One region of the Saccharopolyspora halophila genome, then DNA from elsewhere that is predicted to be linked to it. Evidence: riboswitches for the same ligand, from Rfam matches in the RefSeq annotation. Region 1 holds a riboswitch; each other region holds the start of a gene.
What was found. Region 1 has a riboswitch for cobalamin ahead of metE (5-methyltetrahydropteroyltriglutamate--homocysteine S-methyltransferase). Riboswitches for the same ligand answer to the same signal wherever they lie in the genome.

Region 1 (5,094 bases):
CGAGCCGTTCCGGCCAGGCCGCGAGTGGGACCGCCTCGACCGGCTGGCCGCGGTCGGTGAGCGCTGCGAGGTCGCGCACTTCAGCCTCATCGGGGAGGAATCGCGGCTCGGCGACGACAGCACCCTCGACGCCTACTGCTGGATCGAGGACGGCGCGACCGTGGGCGAGCGCGTCGTGCTCACCCACCGCGCCTCGGTCGGCGCCAACGCCGTCATCGGCGACGATTGCGCGATCAGCGCGGCCACGATCGCCGCGCGCAGCAAGATCGGTTCGAACTGCCAGGTCTACGGCGACCTGGTGCACCGGCGACTGGAGCCGGGCGTGCCGCTGGCGCAGGACGCCGCGCCGGTGCTCGAGGACCACGTGTTCGTCGGCTGGGGCGCGAAGGTCATCGGCGGGGTCACCGTCGGCCGCGGCAGCTACGTCTGCGCCGGTGCGACCGTGACCAAGGACGTCGCTCCCGGCGTGATCGTCACCGGTATCAACGAATTCCGGGAGCCGGCCGCCTGGCGGGGCGCCCTGGCGAAGTCCGATTTCTTCGGTGCGGCCGATGCGCCCGAGGTCGTGGCGGAGCCCGCGGCCGCGCGCGGGCCCGAGCAGGCGGGCGGACTCGATCAGACGGGCGAGACCGGTGCTCATCAATCCGCGCCCGCGCCCGAGGAGACCGGGCTCGTCGAGATGCCCAAGACTTCGGCGGCCGCCGCGCGAGCCCGGGAGCGCAGCCGGCTCGGGGACTGATTATCCGGCGACTGTCGGTGCGCATGACTACCGTCCCAGGTGAGAGCAACCAAGGGGGTACGTCATGCCAGAACTGAGCCAGGCACAACCCGAAGGCACGCCGACCTGGATCGATCTCGCGATCCCGGACCTGGACCGGGCGATCGACTTCTACGGGACCGTCTTCGGCTGGGAGTTCGCCAGGGGGTCCGCCGAGGTGGGCTACTACACGATGTGCCTGCTGCGCGGCAAGCCGGTCGCGGCGCTGATGCAGAACGTCGAACCCGATCCGGTGGACTACTGGTGGAATCTGTTCTTCGCCGTCGACGACTGCGAGGCCACCGCGAACACGGCCAAGTCCGCCGGCGGCGAGGTGCTGCAGGACACCATGCAGGTGATGGAGCACGGCCGGATGGCCGTGTTCAAGGACCCGACCGGCGGCCACTTCGCGCTCTGGGAAGCGGGCGAGCACATCGGCGCCGAGATCGTCAACGAGCCGAACGCCATGCTGCGCAACGACCTGGTGACGGCGCAGCCGGGGCGGGCGCGCGAGTTCTACGCGGAGGTCTTCGGCTTCACCCTGGACGGCGATTCGCAGCTCGAGGGCGCCGATTTCACCTTCCTGCGGCGTCCGGACGGTCACGAGATCGGCGGAATCCTCGGCGATCCGTCGGCGCAGAAGTCGGAGTGGGGCGTGCTGTTCATGGTCGACGACGCCGACGCGACCGTCGCCCGCATCCGCGAGGCGGGTGGCAGTGCCGACGACGCCTTCGACATGGCCTACGGCCGGTTGGCCAACGCGCGCGATCCGTTCGGCGCGCGATTCAGCGTGGGATCCGGCCCGGCCTCCGGGTGATCGAGATCCCCGCCGCGGGGGACTGTTCGGGACCGGCCTGCCGGGTTAGCCTGGCGCCGCTGGTGGTTCACCGGGACGCACGAGACGCGGCCCGGTGAGGCAAGAGGGAACCTGGTGCGAGTCCAGGACTGCCCCGCAGCGGTGAGCGGGAACGAAAGCCGTCATGAGCACTGGACACCACGTCCGGGAAGCGACGGCCGGTAGGAGAACCGGCGATGGCCGGACGAGCCCGCGAGTCCGAAGACCTGCCACCGGTACGCACACCGCCGGTGTGCGTGGTCCGAGGTCTCGCGGGAGGACCTGGCGGACGTTCCAGCGGCCTGCGTCGCTGGTCCGCGCCCTCGCGATGCCTCGGCTGACGTCTAGCTCGCGAGGAGAGAGCGTTGACCTTCATCGGATCCACCGTGCTCGGATTTCCCCGGATCGGCCCCGACCGGGAGCTCAAACGAGCCCTGGAGAGCTACTGGGCAGGCCGAAGCGCGGAAGCGGACCTGCGCGAGGTGGCCCGGCGGTTGCGCGCGGACACCTGGCGCGATCTCGCCGCCGCCGGGCTCGACTCGGTCCCCGGCAACACGTTTTCCTACTACGACCAGGTGCTCGACACCGCGGTCACCTTCGGCGCCGTCCCGTCCCGGCACGCCGAGCTGGGGCTGAGCCCGATGGACACCTACTTCGCCATGGCCCGCGGGACGGCCTCCGCGCCGCCGCTGGAGATGACGAAGTGGTTCGACACCAACTACCACTACCTCGTCCCCGAGATCGGCCCGGAGACGCGGTTCGCGCTGTCCGACCGGACCGCTGTCGAGGACTTCCGGGAGGCCCGCAAGCTCGGCGTGGAAACCCGGCCGGTGCTGATCGGACCGCTGACGTTCCTGCTGCTGGCCAAGCCCGCCGATGGAGCGCCGGACGATTTCCGGCCGATCGACAAGCTCCCGGAGCTGCTCGACGCCTACGAGGAGCTGCTGGCCGAGCTGCGCAAGGCCGGTGCCGAGTGGGTCCAGCTCGACGAGCCCGCGCTGGCGGCCGACCGCGCGCCCGCCGAGCTGGAGGCGCTGCGCAACACCTACCGCAGGCTCGGTGATCGTTCCGACCGCCCGAAAATGCTGGTCGCGGGCTACTTCGGCGATCTCGGTGACGCGCTGCCGATCTTGGCGGCGGCGCAGATCGAGGCCGTCGGCGTCGACCTCGTCGCCGGAGCCTCGGCGATCGACCGGCTGCCTGCGCTGAGCGGATTGCGGGACAAGACGCTCGTCGCGGGACTCGTGGACGGCCGCAACGTCTGGCGCACCGACCTGGACCGGGCGTTGACCACCGCGGCCACCCTGCTCGGACTGGCCGGCGACGTCGCCGTGTCGACCTCGTGCTCGCTGCTGCACGTGCCCTACGACGTGGACGCCGAGAACGACCTGGACCCGCAGGTCAGGCAGTGGCTGGCGTTCGCGCGCCAGAAGGTCGGCGAGGTCGTGGCGCTCGGCCGGGCGCTGCGCGTGGGTCGCGAGAGCGTGCGCGGGGAACTGGAGAACGCTCGCGCGGCGGTGGCCTCCCGGGCGAGCGCGAACCGGGACCAGCGCGTGCGGGCGCGCGTGGACTCGCTGCGTCCCGAGCACTCCCGTCGCGGCGACTACCGGGAGCGGGCTGAGGCGCAGCAGAAGTCGTTGCGGCTGCCGCCGCTGCCGACCACCACGATCGGTTCGTTCCCGCAGACCACCGACGTGCGCAAGGCCCGCGCAGCGCACCGCGCGGGCCGCATCGGCCTGGCCGAGTACCAGCGGCGGATGCGCGACGAGATCGAACGGGTGGTGCGGCTGCAGGAGAAGCTGGGGCTGGACGTGCTGGTGCACGGCGAACCCGAGCGCAACGACATGGTCCAGTACTTCGCCGAGCAGCTGGCCGGTTTCGCCACCACCGAGCACGGCTGGGTGCAGTCCTACGGTTCGCGCTGCGTGCGCCCGCCGATCCTGTTCGGCGACGTGCACCGGCCGGAGTCGATGACCGTCGAGTGGGCCCGGTGCGCGCAGCGGCTGACCGACAAGCCGGTCAAGGGCATGTTGACCGGTCCGGTGACGATGCTGTCCTGGTCGTTCGTCCGCGACGACCAGCCCGAGGCCGACACCGCTCGGCAGGTCGCGCTGGCCATCCGCGACGAGGTCCGCGACCTGGAGGCGGCAGGCATCCGCGTGGTGCAGGTCGACGAGCCGGCGCTGCGCGAGCTGCTGCCGCTGCGCGCGGCGGACCGGCCTGCGTACCTGGAGTGGGCGGTGGAGTCGTTCCGCCTGGCCACCTCCGGGATCTCCGACGGCACGCAGATCCACACCCACCTGTGCTACTCGGAGTTCGGTGATGTCATCGACGCGATCGTGGCTCTCGACGCGGACGTGACCAGCATCGAGGCGGCCCGCTCGCGGATGGAGGTGCTCGACGACCTCAACGCGGTCGGCTACGCGCGCGGCGTCGGCCCGGGTGTTTACGACATCCACTCGCCGCGCGTGCCCCAGCCGGACGAGGTGGCCGACCTGCTGCGCGCCGCCTTGGCGGCGGTTCCCGCGGAACGGCTGTGGGTCAACCCGGATTGCGGGCTCAAGACCCGCGACTACCCGGAGACCGAAGCGGCGCTGAGCAACCTCGTCGCCGCCACGCAGCGGCTGCGCGACGGGCTCTGAGAAGACCGCGGAGCTGTCCCGCAGGGCGCGCTGCGGGACAGCTCCGCGCGAGCCGCGCTCAGTCCCACGTCAGCGCGGCTCCGGTCTGGTACTCGGTGACCCGGGTTTCGAAGAAGTTCTTCTCCTTCTTCAGATCCATCGCCTCGGACATCCACGGGAACGGGTTCTCGGTGGGCTCGAAGACCGGCTCCAGGCCGAGCTGGGTGCAGCGGCGGTTGGTGATGAACCGCATGTACTGCTCGCACAGCTCGGCATTGAGCCCGAGCATCCCGCGCGGCAACGTGTCCCGCCCGTAGGCGGTCTCCAGTTCGCAGGCTTCGCGCAGCATGGTGCGGGCCTCCTGCTGGAACTCCGGGCTCCACAGGTGCGGGTTCTCCAGCTTGATCTGGTTGACGCAGTCGATGCCGAAGTTCAGGTGGATCGACTCGTCGCGCAGGATGTACTGGTACTGCTCGGCGATGCCGACCATCTTGTTGCGCCTGCCGAGCGAGAGGATCTGCGCGAAACCGGTGTAGAACCACATCCCCTCGAAGATCACGTAGAAGGCGATGAGGTCGCGCAGGAACGCCTGGTCGGCTTCCGGGGTTCCGGTGGCGAAGTCCGGATCCTCCAGGTTCTGCGTGTAGCGCAGCGCCCACGCGTCCTTGTCCGCGATCGACGGGATCTCCCGGTAGGCGTTGAACAGCTCGCCCTCGTCGAGCCCGAGACTCTCGCAGATGTACTGGAAGGTGTGCGTGTGCACCGCTTCCTCGAACGCCTGCCGCAGCAGGTACTGCCTGCACTCCGGGTTGGTGAGGTGGCGGTAGACGGCGAGCACGATGTTGTTGGCCACCAGCGATTCCGCGGTGGCGAAGAATCCC
Region 2 (5,094 bases), on a different contig from region 1:
GGCGCAGCAATTCCATCAGCGCGGTCGGCGCGTTGCCGACCGCCCACACCGCGTTCGCGGGGTAGCGCTCGGCGGCCAGCCGGATGCCCGCCGCCGAGCGGGTCAGGCCTTCGGCCTCAGCCGCCTCGGTCACGCCCGGGAGGTCCAGGCCGATCTCCACCGGCCGGGCGGTCACTCCTGCCGCCAGCATTCGCACGTCGCTGATCAGCGGGGCGTCGGCCAGCAGGGCGCTCCTGCCGCGCTGCAGGGCGGTTTCGTCGGCGACGACCTCGCCCGTCCAGCTCGGATCCGCGGTGGTGTGCACGACGCGCTCCACGACCGCACGGGTCAGCGGCGGAAAGTGGGCGAAGTCGGCCCGGGACCGCATGATCCGGTATGACTCGGTTTCGATCGGGTGCACTGCGCGTCTCATTGCTCTTCCGTTTTCGCCGCCGCGCGGCGGGTTTTCGGGGTCCTTGCAGAATGCGGCGGAGCCGCACGCGGTGCGGGACTCGACTCGCACCGCCGCGGGTTCTGACGCGTCGTGCTGCGAGAACAGCCGCGACGCCGCGCAGGACGACTGCTCACGGAGCGAATCCCGCGGCCACACGGCGGTTCCGCCGCCCGCACCGCCACGCACACGGCAAACTGAACATCTCCTTAGGCTTCGTCAGATGGCTTTCGGGCTGCTCTTGCGGGCGGTGAATCGCCACCACAGCGCCGCACCGGCCCACACCACGAGGAACAGCGCCAAGGTGAGGTAGCCCAGCAACTCGAATTGATCGGCGATCGCCGCGATTCCGCCGAGGAAGTCGATCCCCGATTCGGCCAGCAGTCCGCAGAGGACAACGAACGCGACGAGCGCGGCGAGCCCGACCGTCAGCGCGGTGGTGGTGACGTTGACCCACAACCGGCGCAACGGCTGGGCCATCGACCAGGTGTAGGCCCGCGACATCAGCATTCCGTCCACGCTGTCGACGGTGCACATGCCCGCGGCGAACAGCAGTGGCAGGCTCAACACCGCGATCGCCGACAGCTGTCCGGTCGGCGAGACCATGGCCAGCACGGTGATCTCGGTGGCGGTCTGCATCCCCAGGCCGAACAGCAGCCCGATGCCGAACAGGTGCCACGAGCGGGCGACGCCCTGCATCCGGCCGCGCAGCAAGCGGGCCAGCAAGCCGCGGCGGCCGAGAACCAGCTCGACCTCGCCCTCGTCGATCTCGCCGCGGCGAGCGCGGCGCAGCAACCGCCACGCATCGCGCAGCACGAGCGCGTTGAGCACCGCGAGGGTCGTCAGCACGAGGACGACCAGCACGTCGACCCCGGTCGCCAGGCGCATCCCGGTCTGCTCCGCCCACCGCTGAGCGGCCGGCCCGGCGACGAAGGCCACCGCGAACGCCAGCAGCATCACCACGCTGGCGTGGCCGAGCGCGAACCACATACCGGTCGAGACGGGGCGCCTGCCGCGCTGCATCAGCAGCCGGGTGGCGTCGTCGATGACCGCGACGTGGTCGGCATCGAATCCGTGCCGCAGGCCCAGCAGGTAGGCCGTGGTGCCCGCGGCGGCCAGACCGCCCGCGGCGCTGAAGGCGTTGACGTGGAGCAGGTAGGCACCCCAGCCGAGCAGGTGCAGTGCTCCGATCGCGGCGAGCAGGACCGCCGCCTTGCGGCGCTCCGCTGCGCCCCAGCCGGCATCTCGGCTGGTCTCTTCGGCATCCCGAATCATGGGATCTCCGACCTCCTGGGTTCTCCCGCCCGAGGGGCTCGGTGTCCGCGCGCCGCGGGTTCGCGGCGCGGAGCCGACGCGCAGTGTCCTGACTCCCGGGCCGAACGCGTTCCCCCGGCCTTCCAGCTGGTCACAGCCGTGGCAATAGGTGGGGGCCACTTCCCGGTCACAGTGGCGGGACCGTCCCGGATTCGCACCGGGTTCCTGCCCTGTCGGCTCGGTCATCCTTGCCTGATCTACCGTCCGAGGTCAAACCTGGTGAAATCGATCACGGTCCGTGACCCGGCTTTCTGCAGCCTCCGCTTGCGGCCGGTGTGATCTGGGTAACCGGGTGCCGAGGCCGCTCTCCAGGAGCGGCCCGCTCAGAGCGGCACCAGGAGGCGACGATGAACGAGACGCACTCGATCACGCTGAACTTGCAGGTCGTGGAGGCCGGCGCGAAGACGACCGCGGACGTCGGCTTCATGACACCGAACGGGCAACCGCTGCACGGGCACGGCACCGCGCGGCGGCACCCGGAGGATCCGGAGGTCCCGCAGATCGGCGACGAGATCGCCATCGCCAGGGCCCTGTTCGAGCTCGCGCACAAGCTGCTGGACAACGCCTCGCAGGACATCGGCGACCGGCTGCACCGCAGGGTGCACCTGCCCGCCTGACCGCGACCGATCAAGGTGTCGCAGATCCGCGAACACCCGGCGTTTCGCGCCGTGGAGGTAGGCGGGTCAGCGCGACGGGAACGGCGACGGTGCCTTGCGCACGGCACACCGCCCCTGGCTTGCGGTCCTTACGAGGCGGCGGCGTTGGGCCCTCGGCCACGAGGCTGTGCACCCCCGCTCCGCGGCCGGGGTCCGATGCTGCGTGAGGATCCCCCGCTGGGGCGGTCCGGAGCCGGTGACGCCGGATGATCACGGGGCCCGCCACGGGCGAGCGTCATCGCCGCCCGGCGAGGAGAAGGGCGCCCCACCGGGTTCGCGGACTCGAAGTGGGTTCGCGGACTCGAAGTCACTCGCCAACGGGTCGCGCCCTGGCCGGCTATGCGCACGTACTTGGTGGACACGACCAAGCCGTGTTCCTGCTCCGCGGACGTGGCAGTCGAGCAGCGGTTCGCCCGCTGGTGCGCATCGTCCGAGCGGAACCGGCCGCTGCTCAGCGGTCAGGACGCTCCGCTTGGTCCAGGTACGCCTTGATCCGGTAGTCGACCTGGATGGCGTGGTAGGTCACGTGGGGGCGGACCTGGTCCGGGAGGTTGGTGCGATCGCTCCCGGAGGTGGAGCGGTCGTCGGTGTCCCCGGGAAACTCGACCCCGGTTTCGGGCACCTCGTGGAAGGTGATCTCGTCGGCACGCACGGTGCTGGTGAAGATCACGTCCGCGTCGTCTTCGTCCGTCATCGGCGTCGCTCCTTGCTCGGTCGGCTCGATTGGCCGTCTCGGCCGCTGCTGCGGCGGGTCCTGCGGCCGGAATCCCCCGTCGAGCGGCGCTTCCCAGTCGATTTCTCCTCGGAACCGCCCTCTTCATCGGAGCTTTCGCCACCGACCACGTCACGCGCTCCCTTGGCGACCTCTTCGGCGGTGCTACCGACGTCCTCGACGGCTTCACCGGCTCCGCTGCCCACTTGTTCGGCCGCCTCGCCAGCGCCCTCGCCGACGCTCTCCACAGCACCACCAGCACCCGAGCCGACGTCCTTCACCGCCGAACCCGCGCCCTCACCCACGTTCTCAACCGCACCACCAGCACCAGCCCCGACGTCCTCGACAGCGGATCCAGCGCCCTCGCCGACGCTCTCCACAGCACTACCGGCCCCCGAGCCGACGTCCTTCACGGCGGAGCTCGCACCTACACCCACCTCCTCGACGGCCGTGCCGGCACCGGAGCCGACGTCCTTCACCGCCGAACCCGCGCCCTCGCCGACGTCCTCCACGGCGCGCCCCAGGCTCTTGGTGAGGTTCTCCAGGATCTGGGGGTTGCGATCGATCGTCGTCAGGACCCGATCGAGAACGTTGGCGACGTTGTCCAGCCGGACCTTGAGCTGGGCCTGCGCCTCCACTCCCTTGATCTGCAGCGCGACACGGCCCAGTTCGGCGTCGACGCCGACGTTGAGCTTGAGGAGGTCGAGAACCTCCGCCTGCAGGGATACCCGGGCGTGCAGGTTCTCCACCTCCAGGCTTATCTCGTCGACCTTCACCTGGGGGATGTCGAGGTACACGTCCGGGTATTCGTCCTTGTGCCGGTCCCCGGAGTCCTGCTCGCGCCGGTCGCCGGAGTCGAACACCTGCTCCCCTTCGGTTCCAGCCTCCACCAGCTCGCCGCCGTGGCGCCGCTCTTCCGATCGCTCGTCCCTGTCGGCCATGTCGATCCCCTCACTCCTGCACGATCGGCAGGCGCCGCCTACGGTCTTTCCAGCCTCGATCCACGGGTTCTCGACGGAGAAGAGGCTTTCGACTCTACGCACCGCGGCAGCGCGCTTCTAGCGTCATCTGCAGCGCCGCACCCGAACGCATGACCATGCTGATGCGGCTTGACCAGTGCGAACGTCGTGGACGCTGACACCTGGACGTGCATCGGCGTCGATGTGTTGGTGCACCGGTCGGGGGGTAAGTCTGACTCACGGGCTGCTTCGCAGCCGAAGGATTTCACCTGCTCCAGCAGGAGGTCGGGATGAAGCGAGGACCTCAGGTAGCGACGGCGGTGGCGGTCGGCTACGCCCTGGGTCGCAGCCGCAAGATGAAGTTGGCGCTCATGGTTGGCGGGGTCGTTCTCGGACGGCGCATGGGCGACCCCAAGGAGCTGCTGGCTAAGGCGGGCGGAGCGGTGGCCGGCTCGAACGAAGTCAGCGAGCTCAGCAACGTGGTCCGCGAACGCCTCATCGACGCGGCCAAGACCGCCGCCGTCGCCGCTGCGAGCAACAAGCTCGATTCCCTGGGCGACAACCTCTCCGAACGTGCGGCGAAAATCCGTTCCCCGCAGTCGGATTCATCTGACTCGGAGGACGGAGGTCAGCAGGAATCGACTTCCTCGGAGCAGAAGCAGGAGCAGGAATCGTCGGAGCGTGATCCGGATTCGTCGGAGCAGGAGACGAGGCCCGAGAAGGGGAAGAAGGCCCCGGCGCAGCGCTCCTCGATCGACGACGACCAACCTGCTGAGCCGGGCAAGCGAACTCGCGCACCGCGCGAACCGTCCGCCCCTCGCGCCCCATCGACCTCGAGGAAGAAGGCCGCAACGTCGTCCGGCGGGTCGAGGCGCAAGTCGGGTGGGAACGATGGCTGAGACCGACAAGCGCGAGAAGAGCTTGCTGGACGAGCTCCCGCTCGACGACCTCAAGGACGCCGGGCAGGAACTCCTCGAAGCGATGATCTCCCGGGCCGTCGGTTCGGTCACGGACAAGGTCACC
Region 3 (5,094 bases), on a different contig from region 1:
CAGGTGATCTACGCGGGCGTGGTCACGTTGTTCGCGCCCGGACTGGGCGCGCTGGTGCAGCCGCTGGCCCGGCGGCTCGCTCGGCGGGGGGCGCGCGTCACGGCGGTGATCGGGATGACGAGCTGCGCCGCCGGGATGGCGCTCGCGGCGGTCGCCGGTTGGCTGGTCTCGCCGTGGGTGGGACTGCTCGCCGCGTTCCTGCTCGGCGTCTCCTACGGCTTCACCTCGACCTACTGCTTGACCATGGTCGGCCGCATCGCCGGTCCGGCCGAGCTGGCCGGGCTGACCGCGGTGATGTGGGTGCTCGCCTACCTGGGCTTCTTCACGCCGTTCGTGATCAGCCTGCTATCGGGGGTGGTGTCCGCGCCGACCGTGCTGCTGGTGCTGGCCGGGCTGGCCCTGCTGACGCTGCTAGCTCGCGAGCAGTCCCACGGAGATGGTCAGGAACGCCGTCGCGCTGAGCGCGTCCAGCGACTGCGCGACTCGGGGGTGCTGTAGCCGGTCGGCGATCTTGGCGGCGGTCAGCACGATGGTGACCTCCCAGACCGCGGCCAGCGCCAGGAACACGATGCCCAGGAAGACCAGCTGCAGCGTCGGGTTCGTCGCGATGCCGACGAACTGCGGCAGGAACGCGAGGCTGAACAGCAGCATCTTCGGGTTCGTCAGGTTGCTCAGCAGCCCGCGCACGAACGGGTTCGCGGAGTCCGCGGGCGGCGTGTTGAGCGTTCCGGATTCCTTCCTGGTCAGCCACAACCCGCGCAGGATCATCCCGGCCAGGTAGATCAGGTACCCGGCGCCGATCCACTTGAGCACCTCCATCACCTGCGGGGTGCTCGACAGCAGCGCGCCGAGCCCGCAGATCACCGCGGTGACCTGCAACGCGCTCGCGCTGTGGATGCCGACCAGCGCCAGCAGCCCCGCTCGGCGCCCCGCGTTCAACGAGGTGCGCAGCAGGAGGAACGCGTCGACTCCCGGCGTGACGATGACGACCGCACTCGCCACCAGGAAGGCGGGCAACGTGGTCGGGTCCAGGAGCACAGCGGTTTCCTCCTTCGCTGCGACGCGCGTCAACGCGTCGCTAGAGCGGGTGAAGATCTTCATCCGGCTGGTGGAGATCTGCGGATCACGCGATCTACGCAGATCGGGCCCGCGTCGATGCGGGGCGGATGAGCGGCCGCGTCGCGCGGCCAGGTCGGAAAAATTTCGTTCGGAAGTCGATTTTAACGAAAAGATTTCCTGACAGGCTGTGAGTTGCGCCTCGTGATGTTTCGGTGTGCGGGTGACTACGGTGTGCGCTCGGCAAGATCGGCGATGACTGGAGGTCGATGTGGGGCGGCACACCGGAGGCAGCAAGGCGGCCCGCTCGCTGCGGCGAATGGCCGTGGCCGGAGCGGTCACCGCACTGGCGAGCACCAACCCGCTGGCCAACGCGGAACCGTCCGAGCAGGCCCAGCCCCGCGTCCTCGGCGGTACCTCCTCCAGCACCGATGCCGCGCCATGGGCGGTGGCGCTGACCGACACCTACGGCAACCACTTCTGCGGCGGAACCCTGGTCTCCGCCGGTGAGGTGGTCACCGCCGCGCACTGCGCCGTCGACCCGCTCACCGGTGCGCAGCGCTCGGCGGAGGACATCCAGGTCGTCGCCGGACGCACCGACCTCCGCTCCACGCAGGGCACGGTCGGATCGGTGCAGGACGTGTGGGTGCACCCCGAGTACCGCGACATCACCAGCGGGGACGACCTCGCCGTGCTGAGCCTGTCCGAGCCGATGCCGCAGCGGCCGCTGCCGATGGTCGAACCCGGTGACACCGAGGCCTACGCGCCGGGCACCACGGCCCGGGTCTACGGCTGGGGTCGCACCAGCGAGAACGGTCCGTCCTCGGACACGCTGCGCTCGGTGGACGTGCCGATCAACGCCGACGACTCCTGCAAGTCCGCCTACGCCAACTACGACGAGCGCAGCATGTTCTGCGCCGGTTATCCCGAGGGCGGCAAGGACGCCTGCGCGGGCGACTCCGGCGGTCCCATCGTGGCCGACGGCAAGCTCATCGGCGTGGTGTCCTACGGGACCGGATGCGGCCGACCCGGTACGCCGGGCGTCTACACCAGGCTGGCCAACTACGTGCCGCTGGCCAACGACCTGCCATGACAGCGGCCGCGCCGCACCGAACGGGTGTAGTGGCGCAGACAACTCCGGCCGCCCGCTAATGCCGACCTAGCGCAGCGGCTGTGATATCCAGGTAAGGGTGACCCTCCAGCCGCTCGCAGCCGCCGTCCACCGCGCCTACACCGCGGACCTCGATGCCGCGGACTTCTACCGCATGTTGCGCCTCCGCGTGGACGTCTTCGTGGTCGAGCAGGAGTGCGCCTATTCCGAGTTGGACGGGCGCGATCTCGAGGACTCGACCCGGCACTTCTGGATCGACAGCGCCGACGGCTACGTCCTCGGCTACCTGCGCCTGCTGGAGGACCCGGACGGCGCCTACCGCATCGGCCGGGTCTGCACCGCCAAGAGCGCGCGCCGCATGGGACTCGGTCGCAAGCTGATGCGCGCCGCGGTCGCCGAGGTGCAGAACTTCCCGGCCACGCTCTCCGCCCAGACCTACGCCAAGGACTTCTACGCCTCCTTCGGGTTCGTCGAGGAAGGCGAGGAGTACCTCGAGGACGGCATCCCGCACATCGGCATGCGCCGCGAACCCCGCCGCGCCCACGCCGTCGCGCGCTGACGGCGTGCCCCCGAGGACTCCTGCCCCGGCCGAATGAGTCGGTGATCTCACGTCCCTGGAGGTTGGGGACGTGATCCGCGTCTGGAACGATATGCGTTGATCCGAATGCAAGGGGCGTGCCAGGAAGCCGGTGGGAGTCCGGCACGGTCGGCGCCACTGTGACCGGGAAGCGGCACTCCACGACGAGCCACCGGGGATGACCTGGGAAGGCCGGAGTGCGCCGCGGCGATCCGGGAGTCAGGACACTGCGGCCCCTTGTTCCCGCCGCCGGGGCGTCCGCACCCCGAGGAAGGAACACATGTCTGCCCCTCGCTTCCCCTTCTCCGCCGTGGTCGGCCAAGACGACCTGCAGCTGGCGTTGCTGCTCAACGCGGTGCACCCGCGCATCGGCGGTGTTCTCGTGCGCGGCGAGAAGGGCACCGCCAAGTCGACCGTCGTGCGCGCGCTCGCTTCGCTGCTGCCCGCGCTGGACGTCGTCGACGGCTGCCGCTTCGGCTGCGACCCGCGTGAACCCGACCCGGACTGCCCGGACGCCCCGCACGGACAGACCGCCACGCAGCGCCCCGCGCAGCTGGTCGAGCTGCCGGTGGGCGCCACCGAGGACCGGTTGATCGGCTCGCTGGACCTCGAACGCGCGCTGACCGAGGGCGTGAAGGCGTTCCAGCCTGGCTTGCTGGCCGGGGCGCACCGCGGCGTGCTCTACGTCGACGAGGCCAACCTGCTGCACGACCACCTGGTCGACCTGCTGCTCGACGCCGCCGCGATGGGGCGCGCGCACATCGAGCGCGACGGCGTCTCCGTTTCGCACGCCGCGTCGTTCCTGCTGGTCGGGACGATGAACCCGGAGGAGGGCGAGCTGCGTCCGCAGCTGCTCGACCGGTTCGGCCTGACCGTGCAGGTGGCCGCCTCCCGCGAGGTCGAGACCCGCACCGAGGTGGTGCGCCGCAGGCTGGCCTTCGAGGCCGATCCGGCCGGGTTCGCCGCCCAGTACGCGGACGCCGACGCCGAGCTCGCCAAGCGGATCGTCGCGGCTCGCGAGCGCGTCGAGTCGGTCGTGCTGCCCGCCTCCGAGGTGCGTCGGATCTCCGCGCTGTGCGCGTCGTTCGACGTCGACGGGATGCGCGCGGACCTGGTGCTGGCGCGCACCGCGATCGCGCACGCCGCCTGGCGCGGCGCCGAGGCCGTCACCGAGGAGGACGTGGAGGCCGGCGCCCGGCTGGCTCTGCCGCACCGGCGCCGCCGCGACCCCTTCGACGAACCGGGCATGGCCGAGGACCAGCTGCAGCAGGCCATGCAGGACGCCGCCGAGCAGGCCGAATCCGAGTCCGGACCGGACAACGACCCGGACCCGGACAACGACCCCGACGACGATCCGGATGGTGGGCCCGACGGCGGTCCCGGTGGTGGTCAGCCGCATGACGAGCCCACCGACGGGCCCTCGGGCGGCGCGGCGCAGCCGGACTCAGATGAGGAGCCCTCCGGCGGGTCCGGGCAGTCCGACAAGGCCCCCGCCGCACCCGCGCCGTCGTTCCAGGCGCGCCTGCTGGAGGTGCCCGGAGTGGGAGAGGGAGCCCCCGGGCGCCGATCCCGCGCGCGCTCGCGCACCGGCAAGACCACGCGCGCGTCCACTGCGGACGGGCACGGGATGCACCTGACCGCGACGCTGGCGGCCGCCGCGCCGCACCAGGTGGCCCGCGGCCGCTCCGGTCCGGGACTGGTGCTGCGCTCCGAGGACGTGCGCAAGGCGGTCCGGGAAGGACGCGAGGGCAACCTCGTGCTGTTCGCGGTGGACGCCTCGGGTTCGATGGCCGCCAAGGAGCGCATGTCGGCGGTCAGCGGTGCCGTGATGTCGTTGCTGCGGGACGCCTACCAGCGGCGCGACAAGGTCGGCGTGATCACCTTCCGCGGCGACGCGGCGGAGCTGACGTTGCCGCCGACGTCCTCGGTGGACGTCGCGGCCGCGCGGTTGCGACGGATGCGCACTGGTGGCCGGACGCCGCTGGCCGACGGTCTGCTGCGCGCCCGCAAGGTCGTGCAGACCGAGCGCACCCGCGATCCGCAGCGCCGCGCGCTGGTGGTGCTGCTCACCGATGGAAAGGCCACGGTGCCAGCGCAAACCGGTCAAACCGGGACCAAGCGCTCGCAGCAGGCCGTCGACGACGCGTTGCGCGCAGCGGGCACGCTCGCCGGTGTCGGCGCCGCCTCGGTGGTCGTGGACTGCGAGAGCGGGCCGGTCAAGCTCGGCCTCGCGCCGCGGGTGGCGGCCGCGCTCGGCGGTCCCTGCCTGCGGCTGGAGGAGCTGTCCGCCGAGCACGTGGCCGGCGTGGTCCGCGCCGCCAGCGGCGACAGCGGTTTGGCCGCTTGATCT
Region 4 (5,094 bases), on a different contig from region 1:
GTGTTCGTCGGTCTCGACGAGGCGGCCGTGCTGTGGGGCGTGAAGAATGCGGACGAGGTGCGCGACCTGCTCGACGGGCCGGACACGGTGGTGGTCAAGGACGGCGCCGAGGCCGCCTACGCGCTCGGGCGGAGCCGGGTCGTGGTGCCCGCGCCCGAGGTGGAGGTCGTCGAACCGGTCGGTGCCGGGGACGCCTTCGCGGCCGGTTTCCTGTCCGGCGTGCTGCGCGGCGAGGACGACGTGCGCTGCCTGCGGCTGGGGCACGTGCTGGCCGCGCACAGCCTGCGCAGCACCGAGGACCACACCACCCCGCCGGACGCCGAATCGCTGGCCCGCTGGCTCGGCTGCGACGAGCAGCAGTGGAACGAGCTGCGCTTCGGGGGCCGGTGATGGGCTACTTCGACGAGCTGTTCACCGGTCGGGTGCTGGCGATCCTGCGCGGGTTCGAACCGCAGCGGACCGTCGAACTCGCCGAACGAGCCTGGGACCTGGGCATCGACGCCATCGAGGTTCCCGTCGAGAGCTCGCGGGCGGAGCCGTCCCTGCGGGCGGCGGTGGCCGCGGGTGCCGAGCGCGGGCGTCCGGTCGGCGCGGGCACCGTCATCGACCCCGAGCAGTTGCGCGCGGTGCGGTCGGCCGGTGCGGCGTTCACCGTCGCGCCCGGCCTGGATCCCGAGATCGTGCGGTTGAGCGCCGAGCTCGAGCTCCCGCACCTGCCCGGTGTGTCCACGCCCACCGAGATCCAGCGCGCGATGCGGCTCGGGCTGCGCTGGGTCAAGGCGTTCCCCGCCGCCGAGCTGGGCAGTTCCTGGTTCAAGGCGATGCGCGGCCCGTTCCCGGGGTTGCGCGTGGTGGCCACCGGCGGGATGACCGCGCACAACGCGCCGGAATTCCTGGCCGCGGGTGCCGATGTGGTGGCGGTCGGTTCCGCGCTGGCCGATGACGCGCAGTTGCCCGCGCTGGCCGAGTTGATCTCCTAGGCGCCCGTCCGCCGGTAGTCGAATGAGCAGGCCCTGAGCAGCAGAGATGGAGAAGTCGTTGAAGGTCCACGTTGGTCCTGCCGCGCCGCCCGAGCTGGAAGCGGCCGTGGTGGCCGGGGGCGGCGAGCTCGCCCCCGCCGAGGAAGCCGCTGCCCTGGTGTGGTTCGGCGCCGAGCCGAGCCGCTTCCCCGAGCTCGATCATCCTGACCTGGAGTGGGTGCAGCTGCCCTCGGCGGGCATCGAGTCCTGGCTGGCCTCCGGAGTGCTGCGCGAAGGCGTCCGGTTCACCTCGGCGGCGGGGACCTACGCGCAGACTGTCGCCGAGCACGCCCTCGGCTTGATGCTGGCAGGGGCGCGGCAGCTGCCCGCGATGGCGCGCGCGGAAAGCTGGCAGCGGCCGGACCGGATGCGCAGCCTGACCGGCTCGACCGTCGGCATCATTGGTGCGGGCGGCATCGGACGGGCGCTGATCGAGATGCTGCGGCCGTTCGGGGTGACGGTGCTGGCGGTCAACCGCTCCGGCAAGCCGGTCGACGGCGCCGAGCGGACCTGGCCGTCCGAGGACGCCGACGGGATGCGCCAGGTGCTGACCGAGTCCGACTTCGTGGTGGTGGCGGCTCCCGCGACCACCCGGACGAGCAAGCTCATCGACGCCGACGTGCTGTCGGCGATGAAGTCCGACGCCTGGCTGGTCAACATCGCCCGAGGTTCGCTGGTCGACACCGAAGCCCTGGTCAGGGCCCTCGAAGAGGAGGAGATCGGCGGCGCGGCCCTGGACGTCACCGACCCCGAGCCGCTGCCGGACGGGCACCCGCTGTTCTCGCACCCGCGCGCCCTCATCTCCCCGCACACGGCCAACCCGCAGTCGCTGCTGCTGCCCGCCCTGGCGCGGCGCGTCCAGGAGAACGTCCGCCGCCACATCGCGGGCGAACCGCTCCTGGCCCCGATCGACCCCACAGCGGGCTACTGACCAGCCGAAAGCTCTAGGAGAGGTTTCGCCCGGCGCGCGTGGTGGTGACAGTTCTGCCTAAAACTGTCCGGACAAAACGGACATCGAAGTCTTGCAGTTCTAGGCAAAACTGTCGCCTTGCTGTGGGGTTCGTCCCGGAATCGCTGTGCGGGTGGTCGGAGATCGCAGGACCGATAGGATCATCCGGAAAGCCGATTCGGCGGTGACGTGGAGGAACCCGGTGGGAATCCGGGGCGGTCGCGCCACTGTGACCGGGGAGCGGACCCCAACCAGCCACGGCCCGGCCCCGCGCGGGCGGGTGGGAAGGCGGGAAGCGCCGCGACGATCCGGGAGTCAGGAGACTCCCTCACCGCCATGACCCCGCCGGGGCGCGCACCCCGAGAGAGGATTCCGCGTGAGCGAGCCTGCCCGCGAAACCCGAGTTCTGCTGCTGTCCACTGCGGACACCGACCTGCTGGCGGCCCGCGCCGCCGAGGCCGACTACCGCGTGGCCAACCCGTCGCGGGTCGCGGCCGAGGACGTGCCCGAGCTGCTGCGCGACGTCGACGTGGTGGTGGTCCGGCTGCTGGGCGGGCGTCGCGCCTGGGAGGAAGGGCTGGACGCGGTCCTGGCCGCCGGTCTGCCCACCATCGCCCTGGGTGGTGAGGCCACTCCGGACGCCGAGCTGATGGCGCTGTCCACTGTGCCCGCGGGCGTGGCCACCGAGACGCTGACCTACCTCGTCGAGGGCGGCCCGGCGAACCTCACCCAGCTGGCCAACTTCCTGTCCGACACGGTGCTGCTCACCGGAACCGGCTTCGAGCCGCCGCAGTCCACACCGGAGTTCGGCCTGCACGGCAAGCGCGCGCACGACCCGTCGAAGCCGACCGTGGGCGTCATCTTCTACCGGGCGCACTACCTGGCGGGCAACACCGCCTTCGTCGACACCCTCGCCGACCAGATCGAGGCGACCGGGGCGAACGCGGTGCCGGTGTTCTGCGGATCGCTGCGCAGCCTGTCCGACGCCGCGGGACTGCGGGAGCTGCTGGCCGGCTGCGATTCACTGGTGGCCACCGTGCTCGCCGCCGGTGGCGCCGTGGCGGCAGATGCCAGCGCGGGCGGCGACGAGGACTCCTGGGACGCCGGCGCGCTCGCCGAGCTCGACGTTCCGGTGCTGCAGGGACTGTGCCTGACCACCAGCCGCGCGGTGTGGGCCGAGAGCGACACCGTCTCGCCGATGGACGCCGCGATGCAGGTCGCGGTTCCGGAGTTCGACGGCCGGTTGATCAGCGTGCCGTTCTCCTTCAAGGAGGAGGGGTCCGACGGCATCCCGGTCTACGTCGCCGACCCGGAGCGCGCTGCCCGCGTCGCGGGCACGGCGGTTTCGCTGGCGAGGCTGCGGCACGTCGACAACGGGCAGAAGCGCCTCGGCGTGGTGCTCTCGTCGTACCCGACCAAGCACTCCCGCGTCGGCAACGCGGTCGGCCTGGACACCCCGGCCTCGGCGGTGGTCCTGCTCGACGCGCTGACCGAAGCGGGCTACGACCTCGGCGGCCTGGACGTCTCCGGCCTCGACGGCGACACGCTGATCCACCGGCTCATCGCCGCAGGCGGTCACGACGTCGAGTGGTTGACCGAGGACCAGATGGCCGACGCGGCCATCCGCGTTCCCGCCACCCGCTACCGCGAGTGGTTCGACGCCCTGCCCGAGGAGCTGCGCTCCTCGATGACCGAGCACTGGGGACCGCCACCCGGCAGCCTCTACGTCGACGACGAGGGCTCGATCTACGTCGCGGCACTGCGCTTCGGCAACGTCGTGCTGCTCATCCAGCCGCCGCGCGGGTTCGGCGAGAACCCGATCGCGATCTACCACGACCCGGACCTGCCGCCGTCGCACCAGTACCTCGCGGCCTACCGCTGGCTGGCCGAGGACTTCGGCGCGCACGCGGTCATCCACCTGGGCAAGCACGGCACCCTGGAGTGGCTGCCGGGCAAGGGCCTCGGTCTGGCCGCCGACTGCGCCCCCGACGCGGTGCTCGGCGATCTGCCGCTGATCTACCCGTTCATCGTCAACGACCCCGGCGAGGGCACCCAGGCCAAGCGGCGCGGGCACTCGGTGGTCGTGGACCACATGATCCCGCCGATGGATCGCGCCGACTCCTACGGCGAGATCGCCAAGCTCGAGCAGCTGCTCGACGAGTACGCGCTGGTCTCCGACATGGACCCGGAGAAGAAGCCGGCGCTGCGCAACCAGATCTGGGAACTGGTCACCTCCGCCGAACTGCACCACGACCTGCAGCAGGACGACCAGCCCGACGAGGACTCGTTCGATGACTTCGTGATGCACATCGACGGCTACCTCTGCGAGATCAAGGACGTGCAGATCCGCGACGGCCTGCACATCCTCGGCCGCGCCCCGCGCGAGGAAGAGCTGGTCAACGATGTGCTGGCGATCCTGCGGGCGCGGCAGGTCTTCGGCGGCACCATCGGCGCGCTGCCCGGGCTGCGCTCGGCGCTGTCCGAGCACTTCGGTCTCGACGAGCAGGCGCTGCTGGCCGAACCGGGCGCCCGCGCCGACGTTCCGGCGTCGCTGACCGAGCTGGTCGACGGCCCCTCGGCCTCGGCCTCCGACGCGGTGGACCTGGTGGAGAAGCTGGCCCGCAAGCTCATCGAGTCCGCTGCCGAGACCGGCTGGGCCCTCGACCGGGCCGAGTCGGTGGTGACGAACGTCCTGGGCACGGGCGTCGATTCGGTGGTCAAGGTGCTGCGGTTTGCCTGCGAGGAGGTGGTGCCCCGGCTGGCGCGCACCACCGACGAGGTCACGCACGTCGTGCACGCGCTCGACGGCGGGTTCATCCCGGCCGGACCGTCCGGTTCGCCGACCCGCGGGCTGATCTCGGTGCTGCCGACGGGACGCAACTTCTACTCGGTGGATCCCAAGGCGATCCCCTCGCGCAACGCCTTCGACGTCGGTGCGTCGCTGGCCGACTCGCTGATCACCCGCCACGTCGCCGACACCGGGGAGTACCCGACCTCGGTCGGCCTGACGGTGTGGGGCACCTCGGCGATGCGCACGCAGGGCGACGATCTCGGCGAGATCCTCTGGCTGCTGGGTTGCCGTCCGACCTGGGACGACGCCTCGCGCCGCGTCACGGGTTTCGAGGT

Region 2: linked by a shared signal. The riboswitch ahead of ABD289_RS19195 (HoxN/HupN/NixA family nickel/cobalt transporter) and the one ahead of metE (5-methyltetrahydropteroyltriglutamate--homocysteine S-methyltransferase) in region 1 are both predicted to bind cobalamin.
Region 3: linked by a shared signal. The riboswitch ahead of ABD289_RS19275 (putative cobaltochelatase) and the one ahead of metE (5-methyltetrahydropteroyltriglutamate--homocysteine S-methyltransferase) in region 1 are both predicted to bind cobalamin.
Region 4: linked by a shared signal. The riboswitch ahead of cobN (cobaltochelatase subunit CobN) and the one ahead of metE (5-methyltetrahydropteroyltriglutamate--homocysteine S-methyltransferase) in region 1 are both predicted to bind cobalamin.

The regions. Positions count from the first base shown of each region.
Region 1 is NZ_BAAARA010000021.1:195,397-200,490, forward strand. It holds gene ABD289_RS21840 (acyltransferase) at 1-739, shown strand, start outside; gene ABD289_RS21845 (VOC family protein) at 804-1,574, shown strand; cobalamin riboswitch at 1,620-1,841, shown strand; gene metE (5-methyltetrahydropteroyltriglutamate--homocysteine S-methyltransferase) at 1,958-4,234, shown strand; gene ABD289_RS21855 (ribonucleotide-diphosphate reductase subunit beta) at 4,293-5,094, opposite strand, start outside.
Region 2 is NZ_BAAARA010000015.1:161,194-166,287, forward strand. It holds gene ABD289_RS19190 (precorrin-8X methylmutase) at 1-400, opposite strand, end outside; gene ABD289_RS19195 (HoxN/HupN/NixA family nickel/cobalt transporter) at 650-1,705, opposite strand; cobalamin riboswitch at 1,787-1,912, opposite strand; gene ABD289_RS19200 (DUF1876 domain-containing protein) at 2,092-2,361, shown strand; gene ABD289_RS19205 (hypothetical protein) at 2,852-3,094, opposite strand; gene ABD289_RS19210 (TrbL/VirB6 family protein) at 3,091-4,053, opposite strand; gene ABD289_RS19215 (hypothetical protein) at 4,392-4,970, shown strand; gene ABD289_RS19220 (SRPBCC family protein) at 4,963-5,094, shown strand, end outside.
Region 3 is NZ_BAAARA010000015.1:178,844-183,937, reverse strand. It holds gene ABD289_RS19295 (MFS transporter) at 1-498, shown strand, start outside; gene ABD289_RS19290 (LysE family translocator) at 412-1,038, opposite strand; gene ABD289_RS19285 (S1 family peptidase) at 1,328-2,149, shown strand; gene ABD289_RS19280 (GNAT family N-acetyltransferase) at 2,247-2,726, shown strand; cobalamin riboswitch at 2,847-2,974, shown strand; gene ABD289_RS19275 (putative cobaltochelatase) at 3,025-5,091, shown strand.
Region 4 is NZ_BAAARA010000015.1:187,697-192,790, reverse strand. It holds gene ABD289_RS19325 (sugar kinase) at 1-390, shown strand, start outside; gene ABD289_RS19320 (bifunctional 4-hydroxy-2-oxoglutarate aldolase/2-dehydro-3-deoxy-phosphogluconate aldolase) at 360-980, shown strand; gene ABD289_RS19315 (D-isomer specific 2-hydroxyacid dehydrogenase family protein) at 1,027-1,950, shown strand; cobalamin riboswitch at 2,108-2,314, shown strand; gene cobN (cobaltochelatase subunit CobN) at 2,345-5,094, shown strand, end outside.